One region of the Paenibacillus sp. FSL H7-0737 genome, then DNA from elsewhere that is predicted to be linked to it. Evidence: predicted binding sites of a transcription regulator. Region 1 holds the regulator's gene; each other region holds the start of a gene.
The links. The regulator Rex, encoded in region 1, represses fermentation and respiration genes when NADH is low (regulators of the CRP and FNR family bind a similar motif). The targets are predictions, from matches to a motif close to TTGTGAAATATTTCACAA.
Positions count from the first base shown of each region.

Region 2: a site for Rex is predicted at 2,080-2,097, ahead of H70737_RS11145 (helical membrane plugin domain-containing protein). Genes of this name have one in related genera too.
Region 3: a site for Rex is predicted at 2,100-2,117, ahead of H70737_RS29325 (cytochrome ubiquinol oxidase subunit I). Genes of this name have one in related genera too.
Region 4: a site for Rex is predicted at 1,552-1,569, ahead of H70737_RS19605 (polymer-forming cytoskeletal protein). Genes of this name have one in related genera too.

Region 1 is NZ_CP009279.1:4,641,314-4,646,027, reverse strand. It holds gene dinG (ATP-dependent DNA helicase DinG) at 1-760, shown strand, start outside; gene H70737_RS20345 (redox-sensing transcriptional repressor Rex) at 892-1,545, shown strand; gene H70737_RS20340 (amidohydrolase) at 1,532-2,833, shown strand; gene H70737_RS20335 (cell wall elongation regulator TseB-like domain-containing protein) at 3,003-3,521, shown strand; gene H70737_RS20330 (hypothetical protein) at 3,930-4,472, shown strand; gene H70737_RS20325 (AAA family ATPase) at 4,465-4,714, shown strand, end outside.
Region 2 is NZ_CP009279.1:2,621,014-2,625,727, reverse strand. It holds gene H70737_RS11155 (SGNH/GDSL hydrolase family protein) at 1-125, opposite strand, end outside; gene H70737_RS11150 (NAD(P)/FAD-dependent oxidoreductase) at 286-1,464, opposite strand; gene H70737_RS11145 (helical membrane plugin domain-containing protein) at 1,504-1,947, opposite strand; gene H70737_RS11140 (DUF2785 domain-containing protein) at 2,156-2,998, opposite strand; gene H70737_RS11135 (nitroreductase family protein) at 3,262-3,879, shown strand; gene H70737_RS11130 (hypothetical protein) at 3,987-4,607, opposite strand; gene dnaN (DNA polymerase III subunit beta) at 4,679-4,714, opposite strand, start outside.
Region 3 is NZ_CP009279.1:6,722,162-6,726,875, forward strand. It holds gene cydB (cytochrome d ubiquinol oxidase subunit II) at 1-595, opposite strand, end outside; gene H70737_RS29325 (cytochrome ubiquinol oxidase subunit I) at 592-1,986, opposite strand; gene H70737_RS29330 (cold-shock protein) at 2,210-2,440, opposite strand; gene H70737_RS29335 (cold-shock protein) at 2,533-2,733, opposite strand; gene H70737_RS29340 (S1C family serine protease) at 3,153-4,397, opposite strand.
Region 4 is NZ_CP009279.1:4,470,625-4,475,338, reverse strand. It holds gene H70737_RS19615 (MFS transporter) at 1-355, opposite strand, end outside; gene H70737_RS19610 (LacI family DNA-binding transcriptional regulator) at 405-1,316, opposite strand; gene H70737_RS19605 (polymer-forming cytoskeletal protein) at 1,628-2,179, shown strand; gene H70737_RS19600 (hypothetical protein) at 2,318-2,563, shown strand; gene H70737_RS19595 (histidine phosphatase family protein) at 2,628-3,245, opposite strand; gene H70737_RS19590 (LysR family transcriptional regulator) at 3,401-4,336, shown strand; gene H70737_RS19585 (ABC transporter ATP-binding protein) at 4,379-4,714, opposite strand, start outside.

The DNA.
Region 1 (4,714 bases):
TTTCCAGTTTATGATTGATAATCTCGGACTTAATGAAGCTGCGGAAGAGGGGCGTCTGATGACATCACTCCTGCCTTCTCCCTTTAAGTATCGGGAGCAGGCGCTGTTAGTTATTCCGCGGGATTTCCCAAGTGTGAAGGGGAGTGTAGGCGATGCCCGATTTGTCGATACACTCGTACAGTCACTAGCAGAAGCAGCTATTACAACACGTGGGCGGATGCTTGTCCTGTTTACTTCTTACAAGATGCTACGCCAGGTTTACGATCCTCTGAAAGAGGCTCTAGCCTCACAAGAGATCACGGTGTTAGGTCAAGGCGTGGAGGGGGGCAGCCGTAGCAAGCTGATCCGCCGTTTTCAGGACAGTGCAGCTTCTGTACTGTTAGGAACAAGCAGCTTTTGGGAGGGTGTAGATATTCCAGGTGAAGCATTAACATGCTTGGCCATCGTGAGGCTCCCATTTCAACCGCCAAACCACCCCCTAGCGGAAGCGAAGTCTGAGTTATTACAAGCCCAAAAAAAGAATCCGTTCATGAAGTTGTCTGTTCCTCAGGCGGTTATTCGCTTCAAGCAAGGATTTGGGAGGCTGGTACGGACAGCGCAAGATCGGGGTATTGTTATTGTGTATGACACAAGGGTGATCGAATCTCACTATGGGAAGTATTTCCTCTATTCGTTGCCTGGCCCGAAAATGGAGCATATGCTTACGGATCAAATGGTTCCTCGTATAGCGGAGTGGTTGGAAGACGGAGGCGTTTCTTGAAAAGAACGTCATCAATCTTATTAATCACTCTACAAGGAAGGGCGGTATAAGAATACCGCTCTTCCTTGAGACGAGGTGCAGATATTTCGATAGGATTTGAACAGAATATCACTTAAATTAGGAGGTAAATTATGAAATCGGATAAAATATCAGAAGCCGTTGTTCGCAGACTTCCTGTGTACTTGCGTTTCTTGAATGATCTCCAGAAACGTGAAATATTAACCGTTTCCTCACAAGAACTAGGACAAAAACTTGATTTGAATCCTGCTCAAATTCGTAAAGATTTAGCTTATTTTGGAGACTTTGGTAGAAAAGGTATCGGGTATGACGTAACTTATCTTATTGAAAAAATCCGTCATATTCTGAAGCTGGATCAACAATTGAATGTGGCTTTAGTAGGTGCCGGTAACCTTGGACATGCATTATCTAATTACAATGCTTATCTGAAAGATACTATGAAGATTACCGCTATATTTGACTCCTATGCACCTAAGGTAGGGCGGAAAATCAACTCTCTTACCGTTCAGCCGATGGAGGAGCTTGGTCAGACGGTTCGTGAGCAAGGTATTCGAATTGGGATCATTACTGTGCCTGATTCAGAAGCGCAGAATGTAGCAGATATTCTCATTGAGTCTGGCATTGAGGCGATTTTGAATTTTGCACCAGTGATTCTAAAAACACCATCGAATATCCGGGTTCATGCTGCCGATTTTACAACGGATTTGCAAAGCCTTGCTTATTATTTGAAAGACGGAAAGGAAGAAATCGGAAATGAAGAGCAGTAAAACGATTATTAAGGGCGGGCGTTTTCTTATTCCGGGAACGGATGAGCCGGTTCTGAATGGATATATGACTATTGAAGATGATTTGATCACTTACATAGGAAAAGAAGAGCCTTTAATGGAAGATGATGTGCAAGTTGTTGATGGCAGTCGTCTGCTGTTTATGCCAGGTCTGGTAAACACACATGGCCATGCGGCAATGTCATTGCTTCGTGGTTATGGAGATGATTTAGCACTTCAGGTGTGGCTTCAAGAGAAGATGTGGCCGATGGAAGCGAAATTCACTGGAGAAGATGTATACTGGGGAACCTCCTTGTCGGTACTGGAAATGCTAAAAGGTGGTACTACAACCTTCTTGGATATGTATGATCATATGGACCGAGTAGCAGAGGTAGTCGAATTATCAGGCATCCGTTCCGTACTGATGAGAGGTGTAATCGGATTATGCCCAGAGGAAGTACAAAATCACAAGCTTGCGGAAGCGATTTCTTTTGCACGAAATTGGCATGGTAAGGCTGATGGTAGAATTACGACGATGATCTCGCCACACGCCCCATATACTTGCCCACCAGACTTCTTTGTTAAGTTTGTTCAAGCGGCACATGATTTGGATTTACCGATGCATACCCATATGTCCGAGACCAAACGCGAAGTGGAGCAGAATGTGGTGGATTACGGACTTCGGCCTGTAGCGCATTTAGAGAAGCTTGGAATGTTCACACGTCCGTCTATTGTTGCACATGGCGTTCATTTGAATGATGAAGAGATCGAGATACTGGCTCGTCATGATGTAGGCGTGTCTCATAACCCAGGAAGTAATCTGAAACTGGCTAGTGGAGTGGCTCGGGTTACGGATCTTCTAAAGGCTGGTGTGAAGGTATCACTGGGTACAGATGGTGCGGCAAGCAATAATAACCTGGATATGTTTGAAGAGATGCGTCTTGCAGCCCTCATCCATAAAGGTGTAAGTGGTGATCCGACGGCTGTTCCAGCTCCGGAAGCGCTGCGTATAGCTACAGAGTATGGCGCAAAGTCTATCTTTTTAAATGATGTGGGTAGACTCGCTGTTGGCATGAAAGCGGACTTTATCGCGATTGATATAGACCAGCCGCATTTGCTACCACACACAGATCTGTTGTCTCATGCTGTATACTCTGCCAGTGCCAAGGATGTTGAGCATGTATGGGTGAATGGTAAACAGGTTGTAAAACATGGAGAATGTGTAACGCTAGATGAGGAAGCAATCCGTCGTAAGGCGCAAGAATCATTTGATGGACTGCTTAAACGGTAGTCTAAGATCATAACGAATAACTGAAAGGCTGTGACTTTCTGCGATTGCAAAGTTACAGCCTTTTGTGTTTCTGATAATTAGATCATTGAATTGGATATGAAACTTTGGATAAACACACAGGTGTGTTATATAATCAAAAAAGATATATTACTAGAAAGGGAGCTGTACCTTGAAGAAAAGGAAAAAATGGATCCTCCTGGGGTCAGTTCTGATTCTGCTCCTTCTGTTCGGACTTATCCAGTTCTATGCTTATATTATGAAAGATCAATGGAACGAGCGAGATATCGCTAAGGATGTCGCTAAAACCAGTGCTGGTCTGACAGAGGTAACCAAAGCGCAGAAATCCGTGTGGGATAAAAATGCGGTGTACTGGGTCTTAACAGGGAAGAATGAAGCCGGGACCGAGTTGATGGTTTGGGTACGTTTTACTGTAGATGGGAAGTTTGCTGAAGGAACCGACGCAGTATATGCTGAAGAACTAAGTAAAGGAACCTCTGAAGCGAAAATGCGTAGCCTTATAAAAGCCGATCTTCCGGACATCAGCATTGAGCGGTTGTTGCCAGGAGTATATAACGGGGAGTATGCTTGGCAGCTTTTTTATAAACAAAGCGGTCGATATTATTATCAATTTTATCGGTTCTCGGATGGGGCTCGAATGGGTGAAGGTTACAGTTTACCTAGCCGTTAAATTAAACAAAGGCATTATAAGAGAAACAAGCGGACCATTTATGGTTCGCTTGTTTTTTAAAATGACATATTATTTGATATACTATTAGTACACGAATTGTGATATACTATAAGAGTGGATTTATATATTGGGATTTAAAGATTCATACGAAAAAAGGTCTGTTATTTTAAGAGTAACAGCCCTTTTTTTGTCGAATTAAATCAATAAATTAAATAAAATGGAAAGAATTAAAAAATAAAATTTTAAATATCTTCACACTTTTTTTCAATATAGTATATACACCTGTGATATACTACTGTTTGTAATTAGAACAGTGTTAGTAGAACGTCAGGCTCTGGTGAGCTCTTAGCAGCTATGACTTAGGATCATTCTGTTTACATTTTTTCATCTTTGAGAGGAGGACGTTTCTTGAAATTACGTCTTGTACCTGTACTGATAACGTCTCTACTGTCGGCTATGCTATTATTCGGAGGATTCTTTTTATATCGTCAGTTTGCTTTACAGGAACCGCTCCAAAAGATTGTAACCGGATTTGAGGGAGTAAATACTTCACATATTAGTATTAACCGCGATGAGGTCACTTTGAAACTTGATTTGCAGCCGGGCACGAATTTACGTGATCTAGTATCGTATGTATCCAAAGAAGGAAAATCAGTGATTGAAGGACGTAAACTTAAACTCGATGTGGAGCAAAATTCAAGTGAACTATTGGATGATTACTGGGATAAAGCGATGTTCTCTGTAGCTGAAGCCATGGAGAGCCGTAAATATACGATTATACCTACAGAACTTGATAGATTGAAACAGCAAAATACGGAATTTAAAGATGTGATAGCATCTACTGATATCGACGACAACAATGTGTACGTAAGCTTGAGTAATGGAAAAGAAAGCAAATTTATTATTTTGCCGCGAAAACCTGCGACCTTGGGGGTATGGAATAATGCCTAAGTACCTTAAAGAAATTTTACTCGGATTTATTCCTGTACTGTTTATTTTCATGGCTTTTTTAGGTATTAATATATTCCCGATTGTTATAGCAGCTGGGATGCTCACTGCACTACTTATAATTGCTCATTTGCGTGGTGGGCTTACAGTGAACGCTGGTGCTGGAAAGAAACGCAAGAAGGAAGGACCTTCAAAGCTCACTTTTGAAGAAATAGGTGGGCAAGATAATGCGAAGCAAGAGCTTC
Region 2 (4,714 bases), 2.0 Mb from region 1:
CCCAGACGAGCGGCGACCATCAATGCATAACCTACACCAAGCGATGAAGCATCATCATAATTACGACCCCAATCCGTTATACTGTCGCCTTGAAACAGAATGACATCGTTTTGTCGGAATAACATCACGTAATCCTCCCCTATTTTCCCCTGTTAATATTAGCCAATATAGTATATCAAAAATGAATACTACGTACTAGGACAATCATTAACAATTCATGGTAGAAACCACTAGAGATCAACAAAAAAACCTGCTCAAATTAGAGCAGGTTTTCCAATAATACAATTAATAAGCTAAGCTAAACAATCCTTTAATGTGTGACAAGTAACGAATATTACTTGCTTCCTTCATCAAGGTTGCAGGCAATCCTTTTAGCGGAGTTGAGCTAGCACCAACGATGGCTACACCGTCTTTACGACCTAAGCTCGCAAGCGTCCCTGAGTTGATCGGACTAAAGGATTCAAATGATTTATCCTTCAAGTATGCATAAAGATTGTACCCGATCAATTCGCCCATTTGCCAAGCGATTTGTGCAGTTGGTGGATATGGACGACCATCTTCGGCAAAGACAACGGCGCTGTCACCAGCAACGAATACGTCTTTGTGTGATGTGGATTGCAAGAATTCATTTACCGTTGCACGACCACGGTTCACTTCAAGACCGGACTCACCAATCAGTGGATTTCCTTGTACGCCGCCAGTCCATACGAAGGTGTTAGCAATAATTTTTTGACCATCTTTCAAGTCAATGACATTATCCGCTACATTCGTAACAGGTAGTCCTGTCAAGAATTGAACACCACGTTTTTCTAAGCTTGCCACTGCGCGTTCGATCAATGCATCTGGCAATACTGGTAAAATCTTAGGGCCTGCTTCAACCAGCATCAGTTTAATTTCTTTAGGATCCACGCCATATTTCTTAGTGAGTGTTGGCAACACATCAGCGATTTCACCAACAAGTTCAACACCTGTTAAGCCACCGCCACCGATTAGGATGCTTGCATCCGCTGGATTTTTAGACTTCGCATATTCACGGATACGCTCATCAATATGACGATGAATTCTGTTAGCATCTGCTGCCGATTTCAAAACCATACTGTATTGCTCAAGACCTGGAATGCCAAAATAAGCCGTAGTGCTTCCAAGACCCACAACTAAAGCATCGTAGGACAATGTCACACCATCAGATAGTGTAATTTGTTTATTTTCAACAGAAAAAGAATTCACCTTTGCAATTTTCAGGTCGATATCTTTACCTGCAAAAAGCTTAGCTAATGGCATAGCAACAGCACCTTCTGCAACACTACCCGCTGCAAGACGATGCAATTCTGTAATAATTTGATGTGTAGGATATTGATTAACGACTGTAATTTTAGCTTCGTCCTTCTTCAGGTACTTGCGTACAGTTAAGGCGCTTAGTAGACCACCATAACCTGCTCCTAGAATGACAATATGTTTAGACATGATGTTTCCTCCGTCCTTACGAATGAGATATAAAAAATATTATTTCTGTTGACTGCGTTCGCCGGCAACTTGAAGATAAGCATTTACGAAACGGAAAAGCTTCTGTGCTTGTGGATCTTTCATCATCTTCATAAGACCAAATACACCGATCACATCGCTATTTTCATTCGCACGATCTTGCGCTTCGATCACTGTAGCTGCCATATTCTTCGCCGAATGCACCACTGGTTCAGCAAGTTCTTTTATTGCACTTACCGTATCACTTTTCAAGACTTCATCCGCAGCAACAGTTTGAACAAAGTCATATGACTTTGTGAGCACGCCGACAAGCTCTGTTAATTTTGGCAACTGTTCCACTAAGACAGTTAACGACTCCTGAACTTCAGGCTTCAATAGCTGCTCTAGAACATTCATTTGTTCTTGAGTGACAGCTAATTTTGGTGATTCTTGCTCAGGTTGTGTTTGAGTGATTGTTTCTGACATATCCGAATCTCCTCTGCAAATAAGCTTTGCTGCTTAATAGTAATAAAAAAATAAAAACTTATAACGCCATATTTCTATTATAGCACTTATCAAGTTATAAATGTCACAAAGTTTTTGATTTTTTCTAAAGTTTTGTGATTTTTATTACATTAAAATAAATTAGTCATAATTTTCGATATTTTTTATACATGCATAGATGATTAAATGCTTATTGTGTAAATTTATTCAAATTCATCTCCGCTTTCAATAAAACCTCGACCATTGCCGGATTGTTCTTTAATGGTAGCAATCTAAAATACAGAGAACGAACGAAATTTTTGGTGTTCACACGAGCAACGTACTGGCCACGGCTTCTCGGCCACCCCCCACATTGCTCCAAGTTGCGAATCCAGTCGACAATAGATTGTTGTGGAAGTAAATGATGATCTATCATTGTAGCTACAATCGTAGCGATCCGTTCATCTTCTTCGTCGCTAAATATGTGCTGATCGTTGTAAAGCATCCTTTGGATGACTGCCAAAACCTCTTCTCTTATTGCAGCATCACTCTCCGAGCAGAGTACCAGTTCATCCAAGGCATCTGCGCCATGGGCTGCAGCATGAGCCCAGCCTTCTTCAGGCATAAATCCTCGTAAATCCTGTTCTTCCTCATAATATCTAATCAGCGCTTCCTTCACATTTGTAAACTCTGCGCTAGCTAAAAAAGCCTGTTCCCTGTGCCGCTGAAGAATCAGCGCAACGATCAGTACCGAAAACGTTCTTGTGAACACAGCCTGATCTTCTTTGCTGCCAATGTGATAGAACAAATGCTGCTCGTCAAGGAGAATCAAAAGTAGTTCACGAAGCTCCGCATCACTAAACCATTGTTTCTCGTTAACCCATTTGTAGAAGGTGGAATAGATCAAGTCATCTCGTAGCTTCGGCTGTGGATCTCCTATGTACTCAAGCATCAATTTCACATAATCCCTTAATTGCTCCCCACTTCTAAGCTCGTAATCGTTCTCTTCAATTCTTTGCAAGTCAATTATCAACTGCTCTCTAGTATCGTTCAACATTCCCACCCTTTCATTAATAAAAGCAATTTAAATTTTTCGTATCCTAATATCCTAATTTACATCCCAATATTTTACAACATAGTAATTATTCTTCGACATTCCAAAGTACTTAGAGAGCTGAATGTAAATGAAGTGAATTTAATCATTGACGAATATAATTAACTGTGCTATTTTGAGTTAGTAACTAATAGTTAGTTCATTTATAAATATCACTTATTTATAATTAACAAGCAAATACATAACATATGGAGGAATAACTCATGAGCGCTTTTACAGATTTGATTGAATCCCGCAGGTCTGCTATGAATTTTGTTGAAGGGGTGAAGATCCCTCAGAATGAACTAGAGGAAATGTTCTCTTACGCCAGATTGGCTCCATCTGCATATAATCTTCAACATGCCAATTATAAAGTGGTTTCTGATGAGAATTTAAAAGATGAGATTCGTAAAGCGGCTTACGGTCAATATAAAATCCACTCCGCCTCAGCGGTAATAGTGGTACTCGGGGATAAGAATGCTTATCTGAAAGCCCCAGAAATCTTCGGAGGACTTAAAGCTTTAGGGGCTATGAGTCAAGAGGATTATGATGCAGAGATAGAAACGATTAACAATGCATACAAAGGAAATGATGCTTTCCAAAGAGATGAGGCTATTCGGAATGCTTCACTCTCTGCCATGCACTTCATGCTGATTGCCAAAGATAAAGGCTGGGATACCTGCCCGATGATCGGCTTTGATCCGGAAGCAATTCAATCCACTTTAAATCTACCCGATCATATGGTACCTGTTATGCTGATCACTATCGGCAAAGACAAGAAACATAAAATCAGACCACGTGGCTATCGTAAACCGGTCAATGAATTCGTTGAATTTATCTGAGGGTTATTGGTAGATATCGATAGATATAACAAAAGCGTTTCATCCGATATTTGAAGTTCGGATGGAACGCTTTTTTACTAAGGATGTGGAGCTTAAATCTTTCTTCACTACTTAGCATACTGAAGAATTGCAATTGCTGCTCGTTCCCGTCGTTCGGCGTTCTCACTAACAAGAGCTTCCTTCAAAATATCGAGCGCCATTGATAATGTCTCTTCATCCACATGCATTCGATTACTCACCGCTTGCTCTGAATCAGAAGAACCTGTAATCCACAGATCCACACGAGCACTAGGCATCGGCCCCTTATACTGTTTGACCACTCCACTATCGCTAAGAAACTCTTTTATCCCTGCGTTTAGATCGGTTATAGGAAGACTTTTCAGCCAAGTTACACCACGTCGATGGCATGTACCGATGTCTGGCGCGTCAAATAATTCATTGTAAAAATAATCGCCAAGATCTCCTAGATGTACCCAATCGCCATCACACACCAGCACATAATCGCCATCCTGCATCGTATGTACAAAGAGTTGAATGGCTTGTATATGTTCTGTAAGCTCCAACTCACTGTATTGGTATGCATGAATCATCCGATCACGGAGCTCCACTTTACTGATGTTCTCCAAATCCCCTATTCCGGGATATCCGATACTCACATAATTATCCTCTAAAAATGCTGTGATTCGTTCGGTCCCAAGCGGCTTTGATCCCATCTGAAACAGATTCATAGATCATTCCTCCAAGTAATTAATATAATATTTTTTCAGCAAAGAGAACTCTTCTTAGCAAGCTCATATGCCTATCCTCCATCCTGCGTCCTCATTGGTGTAATTAA
Region 3 (4,714 bases), 2.1 Mb from region 1:
TTTGCGCCATTTTTCGAGCGCGAGCCTGTAGATCTCCCACTGTACGCAACGTTGTGAACATGAGACCATGTACCAAACAAAGAAGGACAACAGTCACACCAGCTACTACGGTATACACATTTACGATATCTGTAAAACCTGCGTACATTTGCATATCGCCATCAATCGGCAAACCTTTGATGAAGCTGGCGAACACCACAGCAAGGAGGAAAGGTGGGAGGAAGCTGCCGAAAAAGATACAAACATCCCAAGTTTTTTTCCAAGCTACTGAATCCCGTTTACCTCTAAATTCAAAAGCAACACCACGTGCAATCAAAGCTAATAAAGCAAAGACAAAGGGAATGTAAAATCCGCTAAACAACGTTGCATACCACTCAGGGAAAGCCGCAAACATTGCACCCGCAGCAGTAATTAACCATACCTCGTTTCCATCCCAGAAGGGTCCGATCGAGTTAATCAGAATCCGGCGCTCAGTGTCATTCTTAGCGAGAATTTGTGTTTCCATCCCTACGCCGAAATCGAAACCCTCCAGGAAGAAGAACCCTATAAACAGAACTGCAATGAGCACAAACCACAATTCATTAAGAGACATCATTGGGCGCCCTCCTCGTTATATGGATCATGCGAATCCCCGTGATCGTTATCCATCGCATAAGGACCTTTTTTAATCACTTTCATAAACAAACCAATTAGAACTAATCCGAGAATGGCGTAAATCGCTGTAAAAGAAATAACAGAGAATAGAACCTGACCACTTGTAATGTTAGGCGACACACTGTCTTCCGTTGTCATCAATCCGAATACCGTCCATGGCTGACGCCCGAATTCGGTCATGACCCAACCTGCTGTATTCGCAATTGGAGGAAGCAGTATTCCCCATAACATAAACCGCATAAACCAAGTGTTTGGACGGTCCATCTTTTTGCGCCACATTAAATACATTGCGTACATACCCATTACGATCATTAACGTTCCTGCTAGAACCATGATCCGGAAACTCCAGAATGTCGTACGTACTGGCGGGATATAGTCACCGGGGCCATAGGTTTGCTCATACTCAGCTTGCAGCTCAAGCATACCTTTAACTTCACCGGAAAATTTACTGTATGAAAGGAAGCTTAGCATATACGGAATTTGAAATTCTCCAGTACTTTCTTGCTTCTCAGGATCAATATTTGCCCATACGGTCCAAGGTGCCGGGTCACCACTCTTACCCCACAGTCCTTCGGAAGCCGCCATCTTCATAGGTTGAGTCTCAACCAAATACTGTGCTTGCGCATGGCCTGCCACGGCTACACCAATAGAAGAAATGATACCTACGATTGCTGCAATTTGAAAAGATTTCTTAAAGAAAGATACATCTTGTTTCTTCAATATTTTATACGCACTAATACCCGTTACGAGGAAGGCGCCTGTTGCATACGCAGCAAGAACCGTGTGCGGGAATTCAACCAGCAATTGTCCGTTCGTAATGAGCGCGAAGAAATCATTCATTTCTGCCCGTCCATTATTTATCGCAAATCCCACAGGATGCTGCATAAAGGAGTTCGCTGCTAGAATCCAGAAAGCGGATAACATCGTACCGAAAGCTACTAGCCAGATGGATAACAAGTGCACTCTTTTGGACACTTTGTCCCAGCCGAATATCCAGATGCCAATAAAAGTAGACTCCAGAAAAAAAGCTGCCAATGCTTCGACTGCAAGTGGAGCCCCGAATACATCACCCACAAAACGTGAATAATCAGACCAGTTCATCCCGAACTGAAATTCCTGCAAAATACCTGTAACTACCCCTACTGCAAAGTTGATGAGAAACAGCTTTCCCCAGAACTGTGCCATTCTTTTGTACTCTTCATTGCCTTTTCTAACGTACATGGTCTCCATGATCGCAATCAAGAGCGCTAGTCCGATTGATACCGGTACAAAGAAATAGTGGAATATTGTCGTCGACGCAAATTGTATACGCGACAGCATTACTGTATCCATATTTTTCCCTTCCTTCTCCCCTTTTCGTTAATTATATTGTGTCAAAAATTTAGACGTCATTTTGTGATAAATGTCACACAAAGGGGTACTTTTAACGGTGAAATTCAAATGATTTGTGACAAAAATCACAATTTACCTTAAAAAAAGCAAAAAAAATAAGACGGTTTGACCGTCTTGAAGTTGTTCACTGCTCTATAACAAGCTTGACTCATAAAGGCATTGGTTAGGTAATGGAAATACCCTTCTTCAGCGATTTGAGATCGCCATTCGAATTAAGCAATTGTGGTAGCATCTTCGTGCTGCGAACCATTGGAGAGTCACATAGACGGCAAGAAGGCGCATGTTCAAATGCGAAATTATCCCTCATCCATCCGTTGCATCCATCATTGGTACACGCCCAAATCGCGGTATTTTCTTCCGGTATTTCTTCCAAAGGTTTCTTCCGGTAGTTCATTGCCGTTCCTCCCATCCTGTAAGTCAATAGTGACTAACTAGATATAAAAAGACCGTCCCAACTTTCACAAGCTGGGACGGTTTCTTCTATTATTACAGTTTTACAACGTTTTCGGCTTGTGGTCCACGGTTGCCTTGAACAACGTTGAATTCAACGCGTTGGCCTTCGTCCAAAGTTTTGAAGCCGTCGCCAGTGATTGCGCTGAAGTGAACGAATACGTCGCTTCCGCCTTCAACTTCGATAAATCCGAATCCTTTTTCTGCGTTGAACCATTTAACTGTACCTGTTTGCATGTGTGTTACCTCCACAAATTTAAATTAATATGTTCTTTTTATCTTCAAACAAAGAAAAAATTCACACATTGAAAAAGGTTGTATTACCGAATATAACAGCCCTTTTCAATGCGAAAATTAGGGACTAAATGTATGATTGATATCATATTACCACACCTGATTAGCAAAGGCAAGCTGGCATCCGTATATATCCGTTTCTACCCTAATAAGTATTACCTTCCAATGTAAGGGTTGCCAGTCAGCCCAAAATTGATTAAATCAGCTTATAATTGCCATATTTATCAAAACTTTAGAAGAAATAGATCCCCGATAGCGATACAGAGTATCGCTATTTCAGGAAGCTCTACCTTCTCAACCGAAGGGGTAGTTCGCTCTACTTGTCATTACTGCTATATCATTATATGCCGACTTCCAGCATATTATTCCTCTGGTTTTTCAAGAAGTTTTACTGTAGTCTGATTAACTTTCCCATTTCGATAATAGGTAATCTTCAGATCCTCACCAATCTTCGTCTGATTATATAAATACTTGCGAAGGGAAAGCGTGGATGTAATAGGTTCATCATTAAATTTCGTAATTACATCATTGAACTGTATTCCCGCTTCTTGTGCAGGTCCAACAGCATCCAGAACGACAACCCCATCCTTAACATTGTTCGGTAGGTTCAGTTCCTTGCGTTGGTCCTCTGCGAGAGGAATGTAAGGATTGTTTAAATCTACCGAATATACGCCTAAGTAGGAACGGGCAATCCGCCCTTTCTCAGCCAGTTCATTAGCGGTATCTATCACATGGTTAGCTGGAATAGCAAAACCCAGCCCTTCTACACCTGCATCGGAGATTTTCATCGTGTTAATACCGATGACTTTACCATCCAGATCCACAAGCGCCCCGCCGCTATTGCCTTCATTAATTGCTGCATCGGTCTGAATGACCTCTTGCTCCCAATCATATACGCCGTCCTGATTCAAGGATACGGGAACCTTCCGTTCAGTATAGCTGACAATACCTGAAGTCAATGTGTCACCAAGTCCCAACGGGTTTCCGATGGCAATGACCGTTTCACCTAGACGAAGCTTCGAGGAATCCCCGAGCTCTGCGATTGTATTGATCCCTTTGGCATCAATAGAAAGGACCGCGATGTCACTCACTTTATCCGTTCCAACGAGTGTAGCTTTACGTGTCTCGCCATCTACTGTTACGACTTCAAGATTGCTAGAGTCTTCGATGACATGGTTATTAGTAATGATAAATGCTTTATTATCTACCTTTTTATAAATCACTCCAGAGCCTAATGCTGACTCATCCAGAATGTTCAATTCTTTATTATCTTCTTTATGGTTGATAATGCTTACTACTGCAGGACGAACCGTAGCAGCGGCTTGAATGATACGGTCAAACGGATCTCTGCTTGGGGCAACCTCCCCAGTTGTTACTACCGACTTCGGGGCAGTTTCGTGACTCATTTGTCCAGTAAGCATACTGAATAAAAAGACTGCCACCACAGCACTGATTAAGGAGCAGACGGCGGATATTTGCCAAGTGGATAAGCCCTTGCGCGATCTTCGCACAGAATGCTTGCGGTTAGCAAATGATCCCTTTGATGCTTCATCCCCTCTGGACCGTGATACTTTAGTTGAATAGAAATCGTCATCAAACAATCCCACCGAAAATCTCCCCCTTCTATTGCCAACCGTTCACAGTATCTAAAACCTGAACCTCTAGCAATCACGTTCCAAGCATATACCTCTGCATCCTTTAGACTCCAACAATCACTAAAAAGTTTCACTTTATCCATTAACCACACAATAGTTTCAGTTAATCGAAAGAATTTTAGAATCTTTCAATATATCTTCTCTACTAGGAATATTTTGCAACTTAAAAGACTACACTAATAGAAAGGTTCCATAAATTTAGAGTTTGCTTATCACGTCTATAATTGTATCACAGGCAACCCTCAATTCGTGATTTTCCTGAGGTAAAA
Region 4 (4,714 bases), 170 kb from region 1:
TAATGAATGATGTAGAAGACATGGAAATGGCCAGAGCAAGCGTAACTGCTAGACCGCAGCTTATCAAATCAGTGATTAACATAATGGTTCTGCGATTGATCCTGTCTGCGAGTGTGCCTCCTATCGATCCGAGTAAAGAACTGAGCAATAAATTGATTATCGTAATAATGGCAATCATTTTAGCGCTTCCGGTCGTCTGAAGTACCCATAAACTTAAAGCAATGCTGTGAAAGGTATTTCCAAACAAGGAAATGGAATACGAGCTGAGTAGCAGCATAAATCTCCGGTTTCCCCAAAGGGTTGGATAGAATTGATCGGTGGTGGATGCATGTTTTGCTAATACAGGATCTGTCATTGGAAAATCTCCTCTCGACTTAAACGCTTAAGTGAATATCGAAAAAAAATTAATCAACAAAATAACGATTATTCTCTTGTTTGGAGTAGTCAGGACGATGTAATAACTCCTCCATTAGTTCAAAAGCAGTGGCTGATTTATCCCCAGTGAATATGAATTTCTGAACGTCTTCTCCAAGCATTTCTGGGCAATTACAGGTACATAGAACAGAAAGACGTGCGAATACCCCGGATCTTTCAACACAACTTCCGATAAACTCATTAATAACTATGGCCTCTTTGTAAATCCCCTCCGATAAGATTGTATTCAATTCCTCCATATTTTGAACTTTGAATATTGCTTTCTCAGGTAAAGGAAGATTGTCTTGGATAAAGCTAGTGAGTAGGGAGTTATTGAAGCTCTCCATAATTAAACAAACCTGTGAAAGATCCTCCGGCATTACCTTTTGTAGAGCTGAACGATAATTGTAAAGAACTTGCTTAAACAGCTTATCTTCAATCATGCTGTCGATCAAAATCAAAGGGATGCCTTCTACAAAATGTTTGGAAATCGAATAGAAGGATTCATCGTGTACATCGATCAGAAAGACGGCTTCGAGCTTTCTTTCGACGATGATATTCAGAGAAGGATGGTCAGTACCAAGAGAATATAACAGCGTATGATATCCGGCATCCGTTAAACGCTGTTCCAAAGCACGGATAAAGGTAAACTGGGCATAGAGTTTCCAAGGAGGCATATAAGCAGAATGATTGACAAGTATCCCTACTAATCCCGTTTTTTTATTGGCAAGCGAACGGGCTGCTAGATTAGGAATGTAATGAAGTTCTTCGGCAAGTGACAGAATTTGATTGCGGGTCTTCTCAGGAATGGTTTGGTTATCGACGCGGTTCAGAACATAGCTTACAGTCGCAACGGAGACATTAGCTTGTAGCGCGATGTCTTTCATTGTAGTCTTTTTCACCAGTAAACTTCTCCCTTGCTGAGATATTTATTTCCAAATATTATCATTAACACTTGAAAAGAGTCAACGATTGACTTTATACCAAGAAGCAAATGATGCTTGTGTTCATTTTTATAATTTGGGTAAATAGATATAAGAAGCTAAATCAGTCAGCGAGAAGAGGTGTGGCTCATGGGAACGAATCTTAATCGGGAAGAGAGCGCGCTGTGAAACCGCTTTAGATACTGACACAAATTTGTGAAATTATTCACTTAATTATTAAGAATTTTAATATATAATTAATTCATAATCAAAATTAGGGGGAATCGAAAATGAGACTATTTAAAATGATTTTAGTGGCTGGGGTTTCGGTAGCAGTATTGGCAGGTTGTGGAGCAAATGAGGATAAAGCAAACAATTCGGCGGCAACTTCAGCTCCGGCTGCTGAGCAGACAGATGCTGTCACTACAGCTTCGATTGTGAATCAAGCAGATGCATTTACTAAGGCTGTTAGCAAAGATGGAAACTGGATTGTTGCGATTCTAAATGATGTAACGATTCCTGATGAGGTTGTTGTAGCTGGAGAATTCCGTAATAAAGGAGCCGCAGATGGCGACATCTACCGTAAGATTGCCCTTTATTCGCAAGATGCTGATCACAAGATCACTGCTACTTATACACTAACCGTACCAAAGTTTACAGTACAAAGTGAGAATTTGAAAGTTGAAGGCGGAACGATTAAAGGCGATGTTTATGTAGAAGCGAAAGGCTTTACTCTGCCTGAAACCGCCACTATTGATGGTAACCTCTACTTCGCGAGCGAAGATCTGAAAACATCAGCTGTTATTGATGGAAAAGTGACTGGAACAACAGAAGTTAAATAATTTCGTAATCAACTTATACAGTAGAAGCCAATCCATAGACTATGGGTTGGCTTTTTTCTTTTTGTGATTATGTGATCTTCGGTTGATTTTCTTAATATTGAACTTATAATATTACTACCACTACTAGGAGGAACACATATGTCTAAGGAGTATTCACGCACATATATCGAAAGTGTAAAGCTTGAAATGTTAAATAGATTGGGACTTAAGCAAGTGTTCTTTAAGGAGCAAATAGGTGACGGCCTGATTTTTGAAGCAGTTGGTTTTGATAAAGGGAGCAAGCATCGTTTTTGTGTTAGACCGAAGACGAAAACAATTGACGAATTTATTTCAGGAAAATGGATGAAGGTCCGCAGCTTTACAATCAAAAGTGTGGAAATTTAAAATTGAAGTCTAAAAAGGGAACCCCATTTAAATCGGAGTTTCCTTTTTTATTTTTGAGAAGGATTTATTGATAATGTGAAGTATCGCCGTACAGATCGATAGTTGTATTGTTGTCAGTTAGGGTTACTTTACACAATGCTGTAGAGAGAATATCCGGTAGTTCCCCTAATTCCTGCAATGATTTATTGAGAAAATGAGCCATAATGACTTTCAGGGTCATCCGATGCGTGACAATAAGTACCTCATGTCCTTCATTATCGTTAATGATACGCTCAATAGTCGGCGTTACTCTTTGTTCAAGCTGACTATAGGTCTCACCTGGGGCTAGAGGAATAAAAAGATCAGGTCTGGTGAAAAAATGGGTGTACTGTAATGGATATTCTTGTTCAATCTGATCTGTGTTCATTCCTTCCCAAATGCCCATGTTAATTTCCATTAATGAAGCTTGCTGTTGAATCGGTAAACTCCGATTTCCTCGTAAAATCTGCGCAGTATGCAATGCTCTTGGACTAGTACTAGAATAAATGGCTCCTAAATTCTCACCTTCCAAACGTTCTCTCAACCATTCCGCTTGCTGTTCACCCAAGGTTGTTAACGCTGAATTTTGATGTCCTTGCATTCTTTTCTGCAAATTCCATTCGGTCTGCCCGTGACGGGTTAGAAATAATACTGTCTCCTTCATTAACGAAACCTCCCTTTTGAATAGTTGTAAGTATAAGATAAATAATTATAAATAAACAATATATAATAGTTAATATTCATAATGTATAGTTATAATAAGAAAGCCGAAGGTCCGTTAAATATGATTTTATTTTATATAGTTAGGAAGAAATCAGAATGAACTATCATGTATTAAAATTGTTTTATTATGTTGCGATAACAGGGAGTGTGACCAAAGCCTCCGAACGTTTGCACATTAGTCAACCCGCTATATCAGCGCAGATCCGCAAATTTGAACGGGAGAATAATATCGTATTATTAGAGGTCATAGGAAAGAGAATGGTGCTAACACCGATTGGGAGAAAACTGATCGAACCACTTGAAAAGTTATTTGCTATGGGTGAACAGGTACAGCAGATTATTGAGGATTATCATAAATTTCCTGCGGGCCATATTCGGATTGCAGGCAATTACCTGGCCACAAGCATACTCATCCCCCGGTGGGCATCATTATACAAACAATCTTTTCCGGAGGTTAAAATTCAGATCTCTACTGCAAATTCTCATGAAGTCATGGAACAATTAAATAACTTTGAAGCAGACGTGGCGATTTATAGTGATATGGCGTTTCCTTCTCATCATACAGGGGTGTTCGAACATCGTGAGTTGTACAAGGACGAGTATGTGTTCGTAGTTTCTTCAAATCATTCTTTAGCCAAGCAGGAGGTTAGCTTTGAGGAAGTGATGGCTGAGGCATTTATTATGAGGGAGGAAGGTAGTGCAGCCAGAGAGAGAATTGTACAATTATGTGAAGAAAGAAAGATACAACAACCGAAGATCGAACTGCAATTTAATGGAGTAAATGAGGTTATTCAAGCCGTGATTGCCGGTTATGGGATTAGCTTTGTATCTGCGTTGTTAGCAAAGCCTTATCTTGATCAGGGTATGTTAGCCAAGGTCGAAGTGGAAAATGTAGTCTCTAAGCATTCGATATGGATGAGCCACAGAAAGAAAGAGCTTCAAGAAAGCTATATCCAGTCATTTATTAAGCTCGTCATGAAACGATTAAAAGAAGAGGATAATTTATACTCGATTCCAACGCATACACCTTAATTAAAATAACTTATGAATTACGATGTATGCATTGAACTGAGATCAAAGGTTGGAATGTAATTGAAGCAACTCAGGTGCACTAATGTCTTCTGCTTCAGAAGATTTAAATTGAATGTTATATAATTGTGAGTATAGCCCATTCATTTCTAATAAGGAATCATGTGTACCTTCCTCAACAATCGAACCCTGATTTAACACGATAATTCTAGATGCTTCACGTATGGTGGATAGTCTGTGTGCAATAACCAATGTGGTTCGATTCTTCATTAACAAATCAAGCGATTGCTGAATCATTCGCTCAGATTCGTTATCGAGTGCGGAAGTTGCTTCATCTAGAAGAAGGAGTGGAGCATCACGAAGAAAAGCTCTGGCAATGGC